2 regions of the Azohydromonas lata genome follow, and region 2 is predicted to be linked to the other one. Evidence: riboswitches for the same ligand, from Rfam matches in the RefSeq annotation. Region 2 holds a riboswitch; the other holds the start of a gene.
What was found. Region 2 has a riboswitch for glycine ahead of gcvT (glycine cleavage system aminomethyltransferase GcvT). Riboswitches for the same ligand answer to the same signal wherever they lie in the genome.
Positions count from the first base shown of each region.

Region 1 (10,627 bases), on a different contig from region 2:
CCCGGCGGGCGAAAGCGCCGCAGCAGCGCGAACACGGTCAGGCCGACCACGGCCAGCACGGTGATCTCGCCCAGGGTGTCGAAGGCGCGGAAGTCCACCAGCATGACGTTGACGACGTTGGTGCCGCCGCCTTCTGGCAGCGCACGCACCAGGAAGCCCGGCGCGATGCTCAACGGCGCCGTGCGCGTGAGCAGCGCGTAGGACAGCGTGGCCAGCCCCGCGCCCACCAGCAGCGACAGCGCCAGGTCGCGCCGGCGCCGCCGCCGCGCGCTGCGCAGCAGGTGGCGTGATTCCTCCTCGCGCGCCACGCGCCGCGGCAGCCAGCGCAGGCCGAGCAGGAAGAGCACCAGCGTCACCACCTCCACGGCGAGCTGCGTGAGCGCCAGGTCCGGCGCCGAGAACCACGCGAAGCTGATGCACAGCGCCAGGCCGACCACGCCCAACAGCGTCAGCGCCGCCAGCCGGTGCAGCCGCGCCAGCACGGCCGCGCCCACGGCGGCGCTGCCGCCCAGCACCCACAGCAGCGCGAATTCCGGCGTGGCCGGCACGCGCGGGCGGTGTCCCCACTCCAGCGGGACGATCAGGGCCGAGCCCAGCCCCGCCGCCGCGGCGATGGCCACCATGCACATGAGCTGCGGCTGCAGCCGCCGTGTGCCCGCCAGGCGCCGCGCGCGCCAGGCCGTGGCCGTCACGCCGGCCAGCAGCCGCTCGAAGAGGCGCTTGCCGTCGGCCGGCAGCAGCGGCACGTGCAGGGCCAGGCGGCGCTTGAAGGCGCCGGCCCAGCGCCCGTACACGGCCACGCCCACCGCCAGCGCCACCAGGCTCATGAGCAGCGGCGCGTTGACGCCGTGCCACAGCGACAGGCTGTAGTCCGGCAGCGTGCCGCCCACCACCGGGCGCGCGGCGGTGGCCAGCATGGGGCCGATGGAGAGGGCCGGCAGCGTGCCCACCACCACGCAGGCCAGCACCAGCAGCTCCACGGGCACGCGCATCCAGCGCGCGGGCTCGTGCGGCTCGCGCGGCAGGTGGCGCGGCGGCGGGCCGAAGAACACGTCGTGCCCAAAGCGCAGCGAATACACCACGGCGAAGACGCCGGCCAGCGTGGCGGCGGCCGGCAGCAGCACTTCCATCACCGGGTGCGCCGAGACGAACACCGTCTCGGCGAAGAACATCTCCTTGGACAGGAAGCCGTTGAGCAGCGGCACGCCGGCCATGGCGGCGCAGGCGACGATGGCCAGCGTCCCCGTGTAGGGCATGTGGCGGAAGAGGCCGTCGAGCCGGCGCATGTCGCGCGTGCCGGTCTCGTGGTCGATGATGCCCACCGACATGAACAGCGACGCCTTGAAAGTGGCGTGGTTCATCATGTGGAACACCGCCGCCACGGCCGCCACCGGGCTGTTCAAGCCCAGCAGCAGCGTGATCAGGCCCAGGTGGCTGAGGGTCGAGTAGGCCAGCAGCCCTTTGAGGTCGTTCTGGAACATCGCGGCCCAAGCGCCCAGCAGCAGCGTGGCCAGGCCCGCGCCGCCCACGGCCCAGAACCAGGCGTCCGTGCCGGCCAGCGCCGGCCACAGCCGCGCCAGCAGGAAGACGCCCGCCTTCACCATGGTGGCCGAGTGCAGGTAGGCCGACACCGGCGTGGGCGCCGCCATGGCGTGCGGCAGCCAGAAGTGGAAGGGGAACTGCGCGCTCTTGGTCAGCGCCCCCAGCAGCACCAGCGCCAGCGTCAGCGGGTACAGCGGGTGGGCGCGTATGCGCTCGCCCTCGGCCAGCACCGTCTGCAGCTCCAGGCTGCCGGCGATGTGGCCCAGCAGCAGCACGCCGGCCAGCAGCGCCAGGCCGCCGGTGGCCGTGACGGTGAAGGCCATGCGCGCGCCGCGCCGCGCGTCCTTGCGGTGGTACCAGTAGCCGATGAGCAGGAAGGAAAAGACGCTGGTCAGCTCCCAGAACACCACGAGCTGCACCAGGTTCCCCGACACCACCACGCCCAGCATCGCGCCCATGAAGCCCAGCAGCAGCGAATAGAAGCGCGCGGCCGGGTCCTCGGGGGAGAGGTAGTAGCGGGCGTAGACGATGACCAGCAGCCCCATGCCGCTGACCAGCATGGCGAACATCCAGGCAAAGCCGTCCAGCCGGACGATCAGGTCCACGCCCAGGCCCGGCAGCCAGGCCAGGCGTTCGATGAGCACGCCGCCGTCGTTCACCTGCGGGTACAGCAGCGCCAGCGGCACCGCCACGGCCAGCGCCACGGCCGCCGCCCACAGGGATTCGAGATTGCGCGCGCTGGTGGGCAGCAGCGCGGCGACCGCGCTGCCCAGGAAGGGGAGCCACAGGAGCAGGAACAGCGACATCGGCACGGGCCGCCGCGGCGGCCGGACGGATTGCGGGTGCCGCTTGGGATCAAACGGGATGCCCGGGGCGGCACCGGGCTGCCCCGGAAAACGTCACAGCCCGCCGCGCAGGGAGACTGCGGGGCGGGCTGTGCCTGATCACTGTCCCACCGGGACCGGCCGGGGGCGCCGGCCCTGCCTGGTACCGGACAAATTTACCGATGGGGCTGCAGCGGCAGACAGCGCCGCGGCCCGGGCGCTGTTCCCGGGGCCGTCAGCTCAGAAGCTGGTCCATTCCTCGCTGTCGGCCTGGGCGACAGCCCGCCCGCGGGATGCCGGCACGACCTCGCTGGCGGCGTTGCGAGCCGGGCTGCTGTGGCGCTGGGACGAGGCCTTGGCGCGTTGCACCGCCTGCATCGCGATCGGCCTGGCCTCGGCCATGGTGGACGGCCTGCCCAGCGCGGCGCCGCCGGACAGCTTGAAGAAGGACACGGCCTGCACCAGTTGCTGGGCCTGGTGCTTCAGGCTCTCGGCCGCGGCGGCGCTTTGCTCCACCAGGGCGGCGTTCTGCTGCGTGACCTGGTCCATCTGGCTCACCGTCTCGCCGACCTGCTGGATACCGTTGCTTTGCTCGGTGGTGGCGGAGCTGATCTCGCCGACGATGTCGCTCACGCGCTTGATGGAGCTCACGATCTCGTCCATGGTCTTGCCGGCCTGGTCCACTTGGGACGTGCCCTGCTCGACCTGCTCGACGTTGCGCATGATGAGCGCCTTGATTTCCTTGGCCGCCTCGGCGCTGCGTTGCGCCAGGGTGCGCACCTCGCCAGCCACGACCGCGAAGCCCCGGCCCTGCTCGCCGGCGCGGGCCGCTTCCACGGCGGCGTTGAGCGCCAGGATGTTGGTCTGGAAGGCGATGCCGTCGATCACGCCGATGATGTCGCCGATCTTGCGGCTGGACTCGCTGATGCCCTGCATGGTGCTGACGACCTCGTTCACCACGTTGCCGCCCTGCAGGGCCACGCCCGCGGCGGCCTGGGCCAGCTGGTTGGCCTGCGCGGCGCTGTCGGCGTTGTGGCGCACCGTGCTGCCCAACTGCTCCATCGTGGCGGCGGTCTCTTCCAGCGCGCTGGCCTGCTCCTCGGTGCGGCCGGACAAGTCCTGGTTGCCTTGGGCGATCTCGGCGCTGGCCGTGGCGACGCTGTCGCTGCCGTTGCGCACGGTGCCCACGACCTGCGAGAGCTTCTCGGCCATGTCCTTGAGCGCGGCCAGCAACTGGCCTGTCTCGTCCTTGGCGGTGGTGTCGATGCGGACGTTCAGGTCGCCGGCGGCCACCGCCTGCGCCACCTGCACGGCCTCGCCTACCGGGCGGGTGATGGACTTCGTGATGACGACCGCCGCCCCTATGCCCAGCGCCGCGGCCAGCGCGCCCAGCGCAAAAAGCATCGCCTTGGCGGAGGTATAGGTGTTGTCCGCAACCTTGGCCTGGTCGCTGGAGAGCTTGACGTTGTAGTCAAACCAGGTCCGCACGGCAGTGAACGCCTCTTCGTAGGCCTTGGCCGAAGCGCCAATGGCAATCGCCGTGGCCTGCGCCCTTTGGGCGGGGTCGTTGACCGTTTGGCGCGACGTCGCCTTGAGCTTGGTGTCCCAAACGGCGATGTAGGCGTCAATGGCCGTCTTGGCCTGCAGCAGCAGCCGCTTGTCCTCGTCGTCCGCGACCAGGTTCTTGGCGTACAGGTCCAGGGAGTCGTTGATCCTCTTGCGGACACCATCGATCCTGGTCTCCAGCTCGTCCATCTGGGACGTGGTGTTGGACAGGATGTGGCGGTACTCGAAGCGGCGGAAGTTGCCCAGCTCCATGACGACCTTGTCCTGCTCCTGGTACGACGGCACCAGGTTCACCGCGTAGAAGGTGCTGTTGTCGGCCAGCTTGGACATCTGCCAGGCCGACGTGCCGACGATCACCGCCAGCAGCGCAAGCACCAGCCCAAAGCCCAGGAACAGGCGCGTACTGAGTTTGAAGTTCGACATGGGCCGAGATCCATTCTTGAGATTGAGGGCGTGAATCGAAAGCGCATCCTTTGCGCTACGTCAGACCCGACCCCGGAATGATCTGCTTGTCCCGGTCAAGCATCGTTACCTGATCGTTACGAAACAAAAGTGCTTGGAAAGGTGTATCCGGCGTCGTCAGCACCCGTAAGCCATGCGATGAATGCATGAAATAGCTGCAGACAATGCATTGGATTTATCTTTGGGCTCTCTCTACGCTCTCGCCCGTCAGCTCACCACAAGGGCGAAGCAAGGAGACATGCGATGGAGCGATTCAAGGCCGGCAGGCGTTCTTTCCTCGTGATGGCGGGGGCAGCCGCCCTGGGCGCCACACCTGCGTGGGCCGATGAAAAGCCCGCCACGCTGCTGGTGCCCTATCCGGCCGGTGGCCCGTCGGACGCGATCGCGCGCATCGTCAACACGCCGCTGTCCAAGGCGCTGGGCCAGCAGGTGCTGGTGGACAACCTGGGCGGCGTCAGCGGCGCGCTGGCGGCGCAGAAGGTGCTGGCCGCGCCCGCGGACGGCCGCATGCTGTTCCAGGGCTCGCCCAACGAGGTGATCCTCTCGCCGCTGGCCAACGCCGCGGTCAAGCTCAGGGCCGAGGACTTCACGCTGGTCCACCCCATAGGCAACGCTGTGCTGGTGCTGGTCACGCGCAAGGACCTGCCGGTGAGCTCTGCCGACGAACTGCTGGACCTCGCGCGCAAGTCCAAGGACAGGCCGTTGACCTACGGCAGCGTGGGCATAGGCTCGCTCTACCACTTCATCGTCGAGGACGTCGCCAAGCAGACCGGCGTGGCGCTGCAGCACGTGCCCTACAAGGGCAACGCCCCGGTGCTGCAGGACTTGGGCGGCGGCATGGTGGACTTCGCCGTGCTGGTGTATTCGGCCGGCATGGGCGCGCTGGCCGAGCAGGGCAAGCTCAAGGTCATCGGCCAGCTCGGCGCGAAGCGCTCGGAGCTGCTGCCCAACGTGCCCGCCGTGGCCGAGGGCCGCCAGTTGAAGAACCTGAACTACACCATCTGGTCCGGCCTCATGGTGCGAAAGGACACGCCCGCGCCCGCGCTGGAAAGGCTGCACAAGGCCATGGCCGCCGTGCTGCAGGACGCCGAGGTGCGCAAGCAGCTCGCCGCGCAAAGCCAGACCGCGGCGCCGGCCATGACGCTGGCCGAGTCGGCGAAGTTCTTCGCGGACGAGGCCGCGCGCTACCGCCGCATCGCGCGCGACATCAACCTGCAGGCGCAGTGAGAAGGGGAACGGACGTGGATTTGCTGTCGCTGAGCACGGAGCAGTCGCCGGAGTTCGTGGCCCTGCGCCGCGACATCCACCGCCACCCCGAGCTGGGGTTCGAGGAGCACCGCACCAGCGCGCTGGTGGCGGGCAAGCTGCGCGACTGGGGTTACGAGGTCGAGCAGGGGCTGGGCGGCACCGGCGTGGTGGGCCGGCTGCGCCGCGGCAGCGGCAAGCGCCGCCTGGGGCTGCGCGCGGACATGGACGCGCTGCCCATACAGGAAGCCAACGGCTTGCCCCATGCCAGTTGCCGCGCCGGCCTCATGCACGGTTGCGGCCACGACGGGCACACCGCCATGCTGCTGGCCGCGGCGCGGCTGCTGGCGGCGGCCGATTTCGACGGCACGCTCAACCTCATCTTCCAGCCCGCCGAGGAAAGCCTGGGCGGCGCGCTGCGCATGCTGGAAGACGGCCTGTTCGACAAGTACCCCTGCGACGCCATCTTCGCCATGCACAACATGCCCGGCGTTGCGCAGGGCCGGCTGGTGCTGCGCGAGGGGCCGATGATGGCCTCCTCCGACTACGTGAGCATCACGCTGCACGGCCGCGGCGGCCATGGCGCCATGCCGCAGCACGCGGCCGACCCGGTGGTGGCGGCCGCCTCCATCGTGATGGCGCTGCAGAGCATCGTCGCGCGCAACGTCGATCCGCTGCAGGCCGCCGTGGTCACCGTGGGCGCGCTGCAGGCCGGGCAGGCCAACAACGTGATTCCGCAACAGGCGCACATGCAGCTTTCGGTGCGCGCGCTGGACCGCGGCGTGCGCGCGCTGCTGCGCGAACGCATCCACGCGCTCGTGACGGCGCAGGCCGAGAGCTTGGGCGTGCGTGCCGACATCGACTACCGCAGCGGCTACACCGTGCTGGTCAACGACGCCGCGCAGACCGCGCTGGCGCGCGAGGTGGCGCTGGAGCTCGTGGGCGCCGACCAAGTGACGCTGCAGGGCCCGCAGCTCACGGGCAGCGAGGACTTCGCCTTCATGCTGGAGCGCGTGCCGGGCAGCTATCTGCTCATCGGCAACGGGCAGGGCGATGGGGACGGCGACGCCGCGCACGCCTGCATGGTCCACAACCCCGGCTACGACTTCAACGACGCCAACATCCCCATAGGCGCCGCCTACTGGGTGAAGCTGGCGCAGCGCTTCCTGGCCTAGCGCGCGGCAGCGGCGCTTTTCCCCTGCCGCGGCGTGCAGCCGCGGCCCCCTGAGCGACGACACCACGGCCCGCGGCCCAAGCGCCGCGTTGGGCGCAGCTTGGCCGTGCGCGCCGTCGCGCCCTCAACCCAGCAGCAACCCAGCAGCACACGCGGCATCCCAGCCGCACAAAAGCAAAAACGACAAGGAGACGACCCATGCACAAGAAAAGCCATCTCATCGCCGCCGCCGTCCTGGCCGGCTGCGCCACTTCCGCGCTGGCGCAATCCAGCGTCGCCGTGTTCGGCATCATGGACCTCTATGCCGAGTCGGCCCGCCTCAGCGGCGCGCCCTCGGTGTCCAAGGTCTCCAACGGCGGGCTGTCGCCCTCGCGCTGGGGACTGCGCGGCAGCGAGGCGCTGGGCGGCGGGCTCAAGGCGGCCTTCATCCTGGAAAGCGGCTTCGCCCCCGACACAGGCCTGTCGCTTCAGGGCGGCCGGCTCTTTGGCCGCCAGGCCTGGGTGTCGCTGGCTTCCGCCACGGCGGGCGAGATCCGCCTGGGCCGCCAGTACGCGCCCATGCACTACGCCATGGCGGGCAGCGACGTCGAGGGATTCGCCAACTTCTCGCCCGTGCTGGCCATGTACCTCAGCGGCGACCAGGGCCGGCAGGACAACCAGGTGAGCTACTGGTCGCCCACCTTGGGCGGGCTGTCGGCCGCGGTGGCCGTGGCTTTCGGTGAGCGCGCAACGGTGGCGCCCGGCGCGTCGGCCGTGTGGGTGCCGGCCGCGGGCACGGCGCGCAACAGCGTGGGCGGCCTGCTGCGATACCAGTCCGGCGCGCTGGACGCCAGCCTGGCCGTCCACCAGGGCGGGCAGAGCCTGGGCAGCGGCACGGCCAAGCAGCAGGCCTTCAACCTCGGCGCGGCCTGGCAGTTCAGCAGCTTCCTGGCCAGCGGCAACTACTGGGAGCACTGCAACGACCTGCCCGGCACCGCCGCCACGCCCCGCACGCGCGGCGCTGCGCTGGGCGTGCGCGTGCCCGCGGGCGCCTGGAGCTTCGTGGCGCAGGCCGGCTGGGTGCAGGACAACGGCCGCGCCTGGGCCACGGGCGCGGACAAGGCCACGGGCAGGAACACCTTCCTCAACGTCGGTCTGAACCACGCGCTGTCCAAGCGCACCGACGTCTACGTGCGTTGGGTGCGCGTGACGGACGACAACGGCGGCTTCAACGGCCGCGCCACCGCGGCGCTCAACGGCCTGTTCGGCCCGGGCAACGCGTTGGCGGCCGACGGCCATGCCGGTACACTGGCCGCGGGCGTGCGCCACATGTTCTGAGCGCACACCCTGGCCTTCTTCGTGAAGGCCATGACCCGATCGGGAGAGCTCCCGGCCCGGCCTTCAAGGCCTGGCTGGGGCGCCGAAGGAGCAACCGCCCCGGAATCTCTCAGGCATCCAGGACCGGTCGGGTTCTCACACACACTCTGAAGAGCTGCCGGAGATCGTCGCCCGGCACACCGAAGGAGCAAGCGGCCCCAGGCGGGCCGTGAATCTCTCAGGTTCCGAACAGAGGGGGCGCGCGTGGCATGGATTGGGCCGCGCCGCGCGCCTTGGACCCTCTGACGTTTGCTGGAACCTGTTCCCATGAAGACGATTGCAGTCATTGGCGGCGGCATCACCGGTGTCACCACGGCTTACGCGCTTGCGCGCCGCGGCCTTGATGTCACGCTGTTCGAGCGCCACCGCTACGCCGGGATGGAAACCTCGTTTGCCAACGGCGGCCAGCTCTCGGCCTCCAACGCCGAGGTGTGGACGCACTGGTCCACCATCCTCAAGGGCCTGAAGTGGATGCTGCGCAGCGACGCGCCGCTGCTGGTCCATCCGAAGCCGAGCTGGCACAAGCTGTCGTGGTTCGCGCAGTTCATCGCCAACATCCCGCACTACGAGCGCAACACCGTGGCCACGGCCGAGCTGGCCATCCGCGCGCGCGAGCACCTCTTCGGCTGGGCCGACGCCGAGGGCATTGACTTCGACCTCAAGCGCCAGGGCATCCTGCACATCTACCGCGACCGCAAGGGGTTCGAGCATGCGGCAAGCGTGTCGGCGCTGCTGGCGCGCGGCGGGTTGCCGCGCCGCGCGGTGACGCCGCAGGAGATGCGCGCCATCGAGCCCACGCTGGCCGGCCAGTACTACGGCGGCTTCTACACGGAGAGCGACTCCACGGGCGACATCCACAAGTTCACGCATGGCCTGTCGCTGGCCTGCACGCGCCGCGGCGTGCGCACGCTCTACGGCCAGGACGTGCGCGCGCTGCGCAGCGACGGCCAGGTCGCCACGGTGGAAGCCGGCCAGGGCGCGCAGCGCGAAGTGCACCGCTTCGACGCCGTGGTGGTGTGCGCCGGCGTGGCCAGCCGGGAGCTGGCGGCGCAGTTGGGCGACCGGGTGAACATCTATCCCGTCAAGGGCTACTCCATCACCGTGAGCTTGCTGGACGAGGCCAGCCGCGCCGGCGCGCCCACCGTGAGCCTGCTGGACGACGAGACCAAGCTCGTGACCAGCCGCTTGGGCGACGACCGCTTCCGCGTGGCCGGCACGGCGGAATTCGATGGTTTCAACCGCAACATCCGCGCCGACCGCATCAAGCCGCTGGTGGACTGGGTGCAGCAGTGCTTCCCCGGCGTGAGCACGCGCCAGGTGGTGCCCTGGGCCGGCCTGCGGCCCATGATGCCGGACCTCATGCCCCGCGTGGGCCGCGGCCGCCGCGCCAACGTCTTCTACAACACCGGCCACGGCCACCTGGGCTGGACGCTCTCCGCGGCCACGGCCGACCTGCTGGGCTCGTCGGTGGAGCAGGCGTTGGGCGCGCGCCAGGCGCTGCCGGCAGGGGCGCTGGCGGCTTGAGCGGCGGCTGAGACGACACGGCCTCCTACAGGTGTGCGTTGCTGTTTTTTTGGAATGGCCGTTCAGCGGGGCTGGGCCGCCGCCTTTTGCAGGTGGTCGATCAGCGCCCGCGTCACATGGCTCAGCTCCCCCGGCTCCCGCAGCACGATGGCCATCTGCCGCGTGGCCCAGGCCTCCTTGAGCTCCACGCTGCGCAGCCGCCCGGCGGCCACGTGCGGCGCCAGCACGCCCTGCGGCAGCAGCGTGATGCCCAGCCGCGTTTCCACCAAGCGGCACATGGCGTCGAAGCTGCTGACCTGGATGCGCTGCAAGAGTGCCCGCCCGCAGGCCTGCGCGCCTTGCTGCATCAGCGCCGAGAGGGAGCTCTCGGCATGCGGGCCGACGAAGGGATAGGCCAGCGCCTCCTCGAAGCGCACCGCCTTGCGCCGCGCCAGCGCATGGCCGTTGGGCACGCCCAGCACCAGGCGGTCGGTGCGGTAGGGCAGGGCGCTGAGGCCAGGCGCCGCCGTTGGGCCGGCAACGATGCCCAGGTCCGCGCTGCCGTCGGCCACGGCACGCGCAATGGCCTTGCCCGTGCGCTCCTCCAGCGAGATGTGCACGCCGGGGTGGCGGGAGAGAAAGCTTTCAAGCTCTTCCGGCAGGAACTGCGTCAGCGCCGAGGCCACGGCATGCAGCCGGATGTGGCCCTTCATGCCGCCGGCGTACTCGCCCAGCTCCTCGTCCATGCGCTGGACGAGCTGCAGCATCTGCCGCGCGTGGTGCAGCAGCGACTGCCCCGCGGGCGTGAGCGCCACGCCACGCGCCTGGCGTATGAGCAAGGGCGTGCGCGCCAGCTCCTCCAGCTCCGCGATGCGCTTGCTCACCGCCGACACGGCCAGGTGCTGCCGCTGCGCGGCGTGGGTGAGGTTGCCGCACTCGGCGACGGCGACGAAGA
Region 1 covers NZ_JAXOJX010000018.1:11,316-21,942, forward strand. Annotated here, with positions in the region: gene SM757_RS12495 (monovalent cation/H+ antiporter subunit A) at 1-2,348, opposite strand, end outside; gene SM757_RS12500 (methyl-accepting chemotaxis protein) at 2,607-4,355, opposite strand; gene SM757_RS12505 (tripartite tricarboxylate transporter substrate binding protein) at 4,677-5,621, shown strand; gene SM757_RS12510 (M20 aminoacylase family protein) at 5,636-6,814, shown strand; gene SM757_RS12515 (porin) at 7,012-8,130, shown strand; glycine riboswitch at 8,161-8,266, shown strand; glycine riboswitch at 8,267-8,372, shown strand; gene SM757_RS12520 (D-amino acid dehydrogenase) at 8,437-9,693, shown strand; gene SM757_RS12525 (LysR substrate-binding domain-containing protein) at 9,756-10,627, opposite strand, start outside.
Region 1: linked by a shared signal. The riboswitch ahead of SM757_RS12520 (D-amino acid dehydrogenase) and the one ahead of gcvT (glycine cleavage system aminomethyltransferase GcvT) in region 2 are both predicted to bind glycine.

Region 2 (10,627 bases):
GCACGGCCTTGTCGCTGCCGTGGCCCTTGCCGGTGGCGCCGAGCGACCCGTAGAGGTCGCACTGGACTTGCGCCGTGCGCTCCAGTTGGCCCTCCTTGCGCAGCCGCTCCGTGAAGAGCCGCGCCGCGCGCATGGGCCCCACCGTGTGCGAGCTGCTTGGGCCTATGCCGACGCGAAAGAGGTCGAACACCGATACCGCCATGGCTTGACTCCTTCACGCGTCGGGGGCGCGCGTGCGCCGCGCGCCCCGGTTCACCGCCCGTTCAGTCCTCGTAGGACGCCGTGGGCGGGCAGGTGCAGAACAGGTTGCGGTCGCCGTGCACGTTGTCCACGCGGCCCACCGGCGCCCAGTACTTGCGCCCGCGCAGGTCGGCCACCGGGTAGGCGGCCTGCTCGCGGGTGTAGCCGTGCGTCCACTCGGCCTTGAGCAGCGACTGCGCCGTGTGCGGGGCGTTCTTCAGCGGGTTGTCCTCGCGCGGCAGGGCGCCGGACTCGACCTGCGCGATCTCCTGGCGGATGGCGATCATCGCGTCGCAGAAGCGGTCCAGCTCCACCAGCGGCTCGCTCTCGGTGGGCTCCACCATCAGCGTGCCGGCCACGGGGAAGGACAGCGTGGGCGCGTGGAAGCCGTAGTCGATCAGGCGCTTGGCCACGTCCTCGGCGGTGACGCCGGAGCTGTCCTTGAGCGGGCGCAGGTCCAGGATGCACTCGTGGGCGACGCCGCCGCCCTTAATGCCATCCACGCCGCCGCTGAAGTGGATGTCGTAGTGCTGCGACAGGCGAGCGGCCACGTAGTTGGCCGAGAGGATGGCCGTCTCGGTGGCGGCCGTCAGGCCCTCGGCGCCCATCATGCGGATGTACATCCAGCTGATGGGCAGCACCGCCGCGTTGCCCAGCGGCGCCGCGGAGACGGGGCCCACGCCGTTGCCGGCTTCCGCGCCGCCCGGCTTGCCGGGCAGGAAGGGCACGAGGTCTTCCACCACGCACACCGGGCCCACGCCCGGGCCGCCGCCGCCGTGCGGGATGCAGAAGGTCTTGTGCAGGTTCAGGTGGCTCACGTCGCCGCCGAACTCGCCCGGCGCCGCCAGGCCCACCAGCGCGTTCATGTTGGCACCGTCCACGTACACCCGGCCGCCGTGCTCGTGCACCAGGGCGCACAGCGCCTTGACCTGCGGATCGAAGACGCCGTAGGTGGAGGGGTAGGTGATCATGATGGCCGCGAGCTTCTGCGAGTTCGCTTCGCACTTGGCGCGCAGGTCGGCCAGGTCCACGTTGCCCATGGCGTCGCACTTCACGACCACCACCTTCATGTTGACCATGCCGGCGCTGGCCGGGTTGGTGCCGTGGGCGGATTCGGGGATCAGGCAGACGTCGCGGTGGCTCTGGCCGCGCGAGGCGTGCCAGGCCTGGATGGCCAGCAGCCCGGCGTACTCGCCTTGCGAGCCGGCGTTGGGCTGCAGGCTGATGCCGGCGTAGCCCGTGGCCTGGCACAGCCACTCGCGCAGTTGCTCGTCCAGCAGCTTGTAGCCTTCGAGCTGGTCGGCCGGCGCGAAGGGGTGCACGTGGGCGAAGGCCGGCCAGGTGATGGGAATCATCTCGCTGGTGGCGTTGAGCTTCATGGTGCAGGAGCCCAGCGGGATCATGCTGCGGTCCAGCGCCAGGTCCTTGTCCGACAGGCCGCGCAGGTAGCGCAGCATTTCGGTCTCGCTGTGGTGGGTGTTGAACACCGGGTGCGTCAGGAAGGCGCTCTCGCGCGCCAGCGCCGCGGGCAGCAGCGGGGCGCTGCGCTCCAAGTCGGCAAAGGTGGGCACGGGTTGTTCGCCCGCGAACACCTTCCACAGCGCCTGCAGCTCGGCGCGGGTGGTGGTCTCGTCCAGCGTGATGCCCAGCGAGTCGGCGCTGGCGCGGCGCAGGTTCATGCCCGCGGCCTCGGCGGCGGCCAGCAGCCCGGCGGTGCGCTCGCCCGTGAGCACGTGCAGGGTGTCGAAAGCCTCTTCGTTGCCGAGCGCGAAGCCCAGTTGCTTGAGGCCCGCGGCCAGGATGCCGGTGTAGGCCGCCACGCGGCGCGCGATGCGCTTCAAGCCCTCGGGGCCGTGGTAGACGGTGTACATGCTCGCCACCACGGCGGGCAGCACCTGCGCGGTGCAGATGTTGGAGGTGGCCTTCTCGCGGCGGATGTGCTGCTCGCGCGTCTGCAGCGCCAGGCGCAGCGCGGGGGCGCCCTGGGCGTCCACGCTCACGCCCACCAGGCGGCCGGGCATGGAGCGCTTGGCCGCGTCGCGCGTGGCCATGTAGGCGGCGTGCGGGCCGCCGCAGCCCATGGGCATGCCAAAGCGCTGCGTGCTGCCCACGGCGATGTCGGCGCCCAGGTCGCCCGGCGCCTTCAGCAGCGTCAGCGCCAGCAGGTCGGCGGCGACGATGACCTGGCCGCCGCGGGCGTGCACGGCGTCGGCCAGCGGCTTCAGGTCACGCACGCGGCCGGTGACGCCGGGGTATTGGAAGAGGGCGGCGAAGCAGTCGTGCTCGCCGGCGGATTCGGCCGGGCCGGTGACGATCTCGATGCCCAGCGGCTGGGCGCGGGTCTGCATGACCTGCAGCGTCTGCGGCAGCACGTCGTCGGCGACGAAGCAGCGCGTGCTCTTGCTCTTGCCCACGCGCATGGCCAGCGTCATGGCCTCGGCGGCGGCGGTGGCCTCGTCCAGCATGGACGAGTTGGCGATGTCCAGGGCCGTGAGGTCCGTGATCATCGTCTGGAAGTTCAGCAGCGCCTCCATGCGGCCCTGCGAGATTTCGGCCTGGTAGGGCGTGTAGGCCGTGTACCAGGACGGGTTCTCCAGCACGTTGCGCAGGATGACCGTGGGCGTGAGCGTGCCGTGGTAGCCCTGGCCGATGAAGCTCTTGAGGACGCGGTTGCGCGAGGCGATGTCGCGCAGCTCCAGCAGCGCCTGCGCCTCGGTGGCCGGCGCGGGCAGCGCCATGGGCTTGCCGCGGGCGATGTTGCGCGGCATCACGGCCTCGACCAGCGCGCGGCGCGAAGCGGCGCCGATCACCGACAGCATCCGCTCCTGTTCATGCGGCTCCGGGCCGATGTGGCGGAAAACGAATTCGGACGTGTTTTCGAGCTCGGCCAGCGAAGGGAAGGTAGCAGGCATGGTCGCGGAGGGCACAAGAGGGGTAGGGATGCGGACGCGGGAGGAAAGGCGGGCGCCGCGGGAACTGCGTTTTCAGCGCGGCAAGAGGCTTGCCGCGCGGCGGCCGGGGCGCGCCTGGTGAGGCGCCAGCGCCGGCCTGGGGGATCACTCGGCCTTGAGCAGCGCGTCGTAGGCCGGCGGGTCCATCAGGTCGTCGAACTCGGCCATGTTGGTGATGCGCACCTTGAAGAACCAGCCGTTGCCCAGCGGGTCGGAGTTGGCCAGGTCGGGCTGGTTGCGCAGCTCCTCGTTGACCTCGACGATCTCGCCGCTCACGGGCATGTAGATGTCGGCGGCGGCCTTGACGGACTCCACCACGCCCGCGACGTCGCCCTTGGCGAAGGTCTTGCCGACTTCAGGCAGATCGACGAACACCACGTCGCCCAGCGCGTCCTGCGCGTGGTGCGTGATGCCCACCACGGCGGCATCGTGGTCCTCGATGTTGATCCACTCGTGGTCGGGCGTGTACTTGGTGGTCATGGGCGACTCTCCTGGACGGGGCGGCGCACTGTTGGGCGCCGGGTTGAAAAACGAAACGGTGAAAGGCGGTACGCGCCGGCTGGCCTGGAACGTCCTCGGTGGCCGGCGCGTGGGGAGGACGGGCGTGTCAGCCGCGGTGGTAGCGGTGCGGCGTGAAGGGCATGGCCACCACGCGCATGGGCTGCGGCTTCAGGCGCACTTCGGCCGAGATCTCGGCGTCCGGCACGGCGCAGGCCTTGTCCACATAGGCCATGGCGATGGGCTTGCCGAGCTGCGGCGACAGCGTGCCGCTGGTGACCTTGCCCACGCGCTCGCCCTGGGCGTTGAGCACGGGCGCGCCCTCGCGCACCGGGGCGCGTTCCAGGCCCAGCAGGCCCACGCGCTTGCGCGGCGCGCCGTTGGCAAGCTGCGCCTCGATGGCCGCGCTGCCGGGGTAGCCGCCGGCCCGCGCGCCACCCGCGCGGCGCACCTTCTGGATGGCCCAGGTGAGGGCGGCTTCGACGGGAGTGGTGTCCTCGTCGATGTCGTGGCCGTAGAGGCACAGGCCCGCTTCCAGGCGCAGCGTGTCGCGCGCGCCCAGGCCGGCGGGTTTCACTTCCTGCATGGCCAGCAGCGCCTTGGCCAGCGCCTCGGCGGCTTCGGCCGGCACGGAGATTTCGAAACCGTCCTCACCCGTGTAACCGCTGCGGCTAATGAAACATTCGGCGCCCGCCAGCGTGAACGTGCCCGTACCCATGAAGGTCAGCGCCGCCACGCCCGCGTCCAGCTTGGCCAGGGCCTGCACGGCCAGCGGACCTTGCAGCGCCAGCAGCGCACGCTCGGGCATGGAGATGACCTGGCAGCGGTGGCCGATCTGCGTGCGCATGAGCTGCAGGTCGTGGTCCTTGCGGCTGGCGTTGATGACCATGAACAGGTCACTGGGGCGGCGCGCGACCATCAGGTCGTCCAGGATGCCGCCGGCCGTGTTGGTGAAGAAGCCGTAGCGCTGGCGGCCCACGGGCAGGTCCAGCACGTCCACGGGCACCAGCGATTCCAGCGCCAGCGCCGCGTCGTCGCCCACCAGCCGCACTTGGCCCATGTGCGAGACGTCGAAGAGCGCCGCCGCCTCGCGGCAATGCCGGTGCTCGGCCAGGATGCCCGCCGGGTAGCTCACCGGCATCTCGTAGCCGGCGAAGGGCACCATGCGCGCGCCCAGCTCCAGGTGCAGCGCGTGCAGCGGCGTGCGCTGCAGGGCGGGGGTGGACGAGGCGTCGGCGGGCGTGGCGGCGGTCGGAGCGGTCATGGCAGGTCTCCCAAGGGCGGGCTTCCACCGGTGAGGGTGGTGCTGGTTGCCCCCGCTGTCCGCTTTACCTGAGAGATTGGCGAGGGCCCCTTGTTTCGAGGATGCCACTGCGCTTGCCCCTTCGGTGGACTGCAAGCCCCGTAGCGGGCGCAGTCTCTCTCCAGTGAGGTGTCGCTCCGGTGACGGAGCGCTTGCCAGTCCTTTTGCCTGAGCGTTCGGGGCCAAATTGAACCCCTGCGCCTTCGGCGGCCCCACGTTCAAGGGGCTCTCTCCTGGCGGGCCGAAGTGTATCAGCGTGCCCCCGCGCCGCGGCCGGGGCTGTCGCAAAAAGACAAAGGGGCTGGCGTCTTGCGACAACCGCCCCCGGTGGCCGGAGCGCGGCGGCTGCCACGCTCACGTGCTCGTCACATGCCCACGTAGTTGGGCCCGCCGCCCCCTTCGGGCGTGACCCAGACGATGTTCTGCGTCGGGTCCTTGATGTCGCAGGTCTTGCAGTGCACGCAGTTCTGGGCGTTGATCTGCAAGCGCTCGCCGCCGCCCTCGGCCGCCACGAATTCGTACACGCCCGCGGGGCAGTAGCGGCTTTCCGGCCCGGCGAACTTCGGCAGGTTGATGCGCACGGGCACCGTCGCGTCCTTGAGCGTGAGGTGCGCGGGCTGGTTCTCCTCGTGGTTGGTGTTGCTCACGAACACCGAGGAGAGCCGGTCGAAGGTCAGCTTGCCGTCCGGCTTGGGGTACTCGATCTTCTGGAAGTCGGCTGCCGGGCGCAGGTTGACGTGGTCGGGCAGCTTGCGCTGCAGGGTCCAGGGCGGGTTCTTCATGCCCAGCTTGGGCAGCAGCCACTGCTCCACGCCGGTCATGAGCGTGGCGGTGGAGCGGCCCTTCTTGAACCACTGCTTGAAGTTCTTGGCCTGCTGCAGCTCGGTGAACAGCCAGCTCTTCTCGAAGGCTTCGGGGTAGGCCGCCAGCTCGTCGCCGCTCCTGCCCGCCTGCAGCGCCTCGAAGGCGCTTTCGGCGCACAGCATGCCGGTCTTGATCGCCGCATGGCTGCCCTTGATGCGGCTGGCGTTCAGGAAACCCGCGTCGCAGCCCACCAGCGCGCCGCCGGGGAACACGGTCTTGGGCAGCGACAACAGCCCGCCCGCGGTGATGGCGCGCGCGCCGTAGGACAGCCGCCGCCCGCCCTCCAGGTGCTTGCGCACTTCCGGGTGCGTCTTGAAGCGCTGGAATTCCTCGAAGGGCGACAGCCAGGGGTTCTGGTAGTCCAGGCCGACCACGAAGCCGATGGCTATTCTGTTGTCGGCCGCGTGGTAGATGAAGGAGCCGCCGTAGGTGTCGGGCTGCAGCGGCCAGCCCGCGGTGTGCACCACCAGGCCGGGCTTGTGATTGGCTGCGGGCACTTCCCACAGCTCTTTCAGGCCTATGCCGTAGCTTTGCGGGTTCTTGCCGGCGCCCAGCGAGAAGCGCTCTATGAGCTGCTTGCCCAGGTGGCCGCGCGAGCCCTCGGCAAAGACCGTGTATTTGCCCAGCAGCTCCATGCCCAATTGGAAGTTGTCCGTGGGCTCGCCGTCCTTGCCTATGCCCATGTTGCCCGTGGCGATGCCGCGCACGTGGCCATCCTCGGCGTAGAGCACCTCGGCGGCGGCGAAGCCGGGGAAGATTTCCACGCCCAGGCCTTCCGCCTGTTCGGCCAGCCAGCGCACCACTTCGCCCAGGCTGACGATGTAGTTGCCGTGGTTCTTGAAGCAGTCCGGCAGGAACTTGTGCGGGGTGGCCTTGTGGCCGGCTTCGGAGAGGAAAAGGAACTCGTCCTCGGTGACGGGCTGCTTGAGCGGCGCGCCTTTTTCTTTCCAGTCCGGGATGAGCTCGGTCAGCGCGATGGGGTCCATGATCGCGCCGGAGAGGATGTGCGCCCCGGGCTCCGAGCCCTTTTCCAGCACCACCACCGACACCTCAGCATTCGCCGCGGCAGCCAGTTGCTTCAGGCGTATGGCGGTGGCCAGGCCCGCGGGGCCGGCGCCGACGATCACCACGTCGTAGTCCATGGACTCGCGCGGACCGTACTGTTCAAGCAGTTGCTGCGGCGTCATCGAATGTTGTGTTGTGCTGGAAAAACCCGCCATCTTAAGTCGGCGGCTACACCCTTTGCGCATCAGGAGCGGCTGCGCCGGCCCGGCGCAATCGGCACCCGCCAGCGCCGGGAACCCTGGCCGGGCGTGCTATCTTGGCCGCCCCCTCTTGCATGCAGACGAGGAGGCTGCTGCCTCATGAGTTACCAAATCGATTTATCGGGCCGCGTGGCCTTCGTCACCGGCGCCTCCGGTGGCTTGGGTGCGCAATTCGCTCGTGTGCTGGCGCGTGCCGGCGCGGGTGTGGTGCTGTCGGCGCGGCGCGTGGAAAAGCTCAAGACGCTGCGCGCCGAGATCGAGGCCGAAGGCGGCGATGCCCACGTCGTGGGCCTGGACGTGACCGACCCCGACAGCATCCGCGCCGCGGTCGCCCACGCCGAGACGGAGATGGGCGCCATCGACATCCTCGTCAACAACGCGGGCGTCAACGCCCAGCAAAAGCTGCTGGAAGTCACGCCCGAGGATTACGACTACGTCATGAAGTGCAACCTGCGCGGTGCATTCTTCATGGCACAGGAAGTGGCCAAGCGCATGATCGGCCGCGCCCAGGGTGCCCTGCCCGGCACCTTCACCGGTGGGCGCATCGTCAACATCGCGGCCATGGCCGCGCAGCGCGTCCAGGCCGAGGCCGGCGCCTTCGGCATGAGCAAGGCCGGGCTGATCTACATGACGCGTGCCATGGCGCTGGAGTGGGGCAGTTACGGCATCAACGTCAACGCGATTTGCCCCGGCTACATCGACACCGAGCAGAACCACCACGAGTGGACCCGCGCCACCGCGCAGGACCTGGTGAAGATGACGCCGCGCAAGCGCATAGGCCGGCCGCAGGACCTGGACTCCGTGCTCATGATGCTCTGCGCCAACGAGAGCCACTTCATCAACGGCGCCGTCATCTCCGCCGACGACGGCTTCGGCGTCTGGTGACCGCCATGCGCGACCTGACTCACGCGCAAGGGCGCGTGCTGGCCGTGCTGGTGGAGAAGCAGGCGACCGTCCCCGACACCTACCCGCTGTCGCTCAACGCGCTGCTGGCCGGCTGCAACCAGAAGACCGCGCGCGACCCGGTGATGAACCTCACCGAGGCCGACGTGCTGGAGGCGATCGAAGGGCTGCGCGAGCTGTCGCTGATCAACGAGGTCAGCGGCACGCGCGTCACGCGCTACGACCACAACGCCAACCGCGGCTTGGGCGTGCCCGGCGCGGCGGTGGCGCTGCTGGCCACGCTGCTGCTGCGCGGCCCGCAAACCGCCGCCGAGCTGCGCGCCAACTGCGAGCGGTTGCACCGCTTTGCCGACACCTCGTCGGTGGAAGGCTTCCTGGAAGAGTTGGCCGAGAAGTCGCCGCCGCGCGTGGTGCGCTTGGCCCGCGCCGCGGGCGCCCGCGAGGCGCGCTGGGCGCAACTGCTCACCGGCGAGCCCTCGCTGCCCGTGGCCGGGCCGGAAGAGCTGGCCGCTCCCAAGCCTGCGCGCGCCGACGAGATCGCCGCGCTGCGCGCCGAGGTGGCCGAGCTGCGCGCCCTGGTGCTGCGCATGGCCGCCGAGCTGGGCATGGACCCGCAGCTCAATTCCGAGTCCACCACCTGAGCGCCTGAAGCACGCCGACAGCCAAGAACGACCGCATGCGCTTTGATCTGCCTGAAGACAAAAGACTGGTGTTCGAGTCGCGGATTGCCATCCGCTGGGGCGACATGGACGCCATGGGCCATGTCAACAACACCGTGTATTTCCGCTACCTGGAGATGGTGCGCGTGGACTGGCTGCAGTCGCACGGCGTGCCGCCGGACCCGGACGGCAGCGGCCCGGTGATCGTCAACGCCTTCTGCAACTTCCATCAGCAGCTCGAATACCCGGGCGACTTGCTGGCGCGCTTCTACGTCGCCAGGCCCGGGCGCAGCAGCTTCGAGACCTACACCACGCTGGAGCGCACGGACCGCCCCGGCGACATCGCCGCCAGCGGCGGCGCCAAGGTGGTGTGGGCCGACTCGAACACCAAGCGCTCGGTGCCGTTGCCGCAATGGGTGCGGGCGCTGCTGGATTGACGCCTTCGCGCACCGCCCAAAAACGCCGCCCCGGGGCGGCGTTTTTCATGGCTCACGCGCACAGCAGCTTGTGCACCAGCTCCGGCGTGGTGGAGGCGCCGTACTTGCGCATGAGGCGGGCACGGTAGACGTCCACCGTGCGCGGGCTGATGTCGAGCTTGCGGCCTATGAGCTTGCTGGTGAGGCCGTCGATGAGCAGCGCGGCGATCTCGCGCTCGCGTGCCGTGAGCTCGCAGCCCAGGCGGCGGCGCGGCGAGAGGTCTTCGAAGCTCCAGATGCCCGCGGCGTGCGGCTGCGACGGGTCCAGGGCGCGGCCCGATACATGGCACCAGAAGAGCTCATTGCGCTGCGGGCCGCCCACGCGCTTCATCACCCGCTCGTCGGCGTACCAGCCCTGCTCGTCCAGGCTGGCCACGATGCGCTGCCCCGTGCGCTCGAACTCTTCCATGCTCGGGTACAGCACCTCGAAAGAGCAGCCTATGAGCTCCTCGCGCTCGGCGCCGAACATGGCCAGCATGCGGCGGTTGCAGTCCAGCATCTGCCGGTTGCGCGAAATCACCAGGCCGATGGGCGCCAGGTCGAATGCGGTGCGGTAGTCCAGTGGCGCCAACTCGGAAGAATTCGGCAGGGGAATTTGCATTTGTCAGGGCTCCGGAATTGGCTTTAGGCGATTCTACTTACCAACTACTTAATGCGTTAAGTAGTACATTGCGCCCGTTCCACGTAGGAGACCCCGGATGAACAAGCTCTACCCGAGCGCCGCAGAAGCGCTGAAGGGCATCGTCAAGGACGGCCAGCTCATGGCCGTCGGTGGCTTTGGCCTGTGCGGCATTCCCGAAGCCCTGATCGCCGCACTGCGCGACACGGGCGTGAAGAATCTCACCGTCATTTCCAACAACGCCGGCGTTGATGGTTTTGGCCTGGGGCAACTGCTGGAAACCCGGCAGATCAAAAAGATGATTTCCAGCTACGTGGGCGAGAACAAGGAGTTCGAGCGCCAATACCTGGCTGGCGAGCTGGAATTGGAATTCACGCCGCAGGGCACGCTGGCCGAAAAGCTGCGTGCCGGCGGCGCGGGCATCCCGGCCTTCTTCACCCGCACCGGCGTGGGCACGCTGGTGGCCGAGGGCAAGGAGACGCGCGAGTTCGACGGGCACACCTACATCATGGAGCGCGCGCTCAACCCTGAGGTGTCGCTGGTCAAGGCCTGGAAGGCCGACAAGAGCGGCAACCTGGTGTTCCGCCGCACCGCGCGCAACTTCAACCCGGCCGCGGCCATGGCCGGCAAGATCACCGTGGTGGAAGTCGAGGAGATCGTCGAAGTCGGCGCCTTCGATCCGGACGCCGTGCACCTGCCGGGCATCTACGTGCACCGCCTGGTGCTCAATGCCACCCCCGAGAAGCGCATCGAAAAGCGCACCACCCGTCCGGCCGCCTGAAGGAGACACGACATGCCCTGGACCCAAGACCAGATGGCCGCCAAGGCCGCCACCGAGCTGCAGGACGG
Region 2 covers NZ_JAXOJX010000010.1:110,805-121,431, forward strand. Annotated here, with positions in the region: gene SM757_RS08845 (L-serine ammonia-lyase) at 1-202, opposite strand, end outside; gene gcvP (aminomethyl-transferring glycine dehydrogenase) at 264-3,152, opposite strand; gene gcvH (glycine cleavage system protein GcvH) at 3,297-3,671, opposite strand; gene gcvT (glycine cleavage system aminomethyltransferase GcvT) at 3,799-4,953, opposite strand; glycine riboswitch at 4,999-5,127, opposite strand; glycine riboswitch at 5,139-5,238, opposite strand; gene SM757_RS08865 (electron transfer flavoprotein-ubiquinone oxidoreductase) at 5,358-7,043, opposite strand; gene SM757_RS08870 (SDR family oxidoreductase) at 7,221-8,006, shown strand; gene SM757_RS08875 (YceH family protein) at 8,012-8,665, shown strand; gene SM757_RS08880 (acyl-CoA thioesterase) at 8,701-9,120, shown strand; gene SM757_RS08885 (LuxR C-terminal-related transcriptional regulator) at 9,173-9,760, opposite strand; gene SM757_RS08890 (CoA transferase subunit A) at 9,858-10,559, shown strand; gene SM757_RS08895 (3-oxoacid CoA-transferase subunit B) at 10,572-10,627, shown strand, end outside.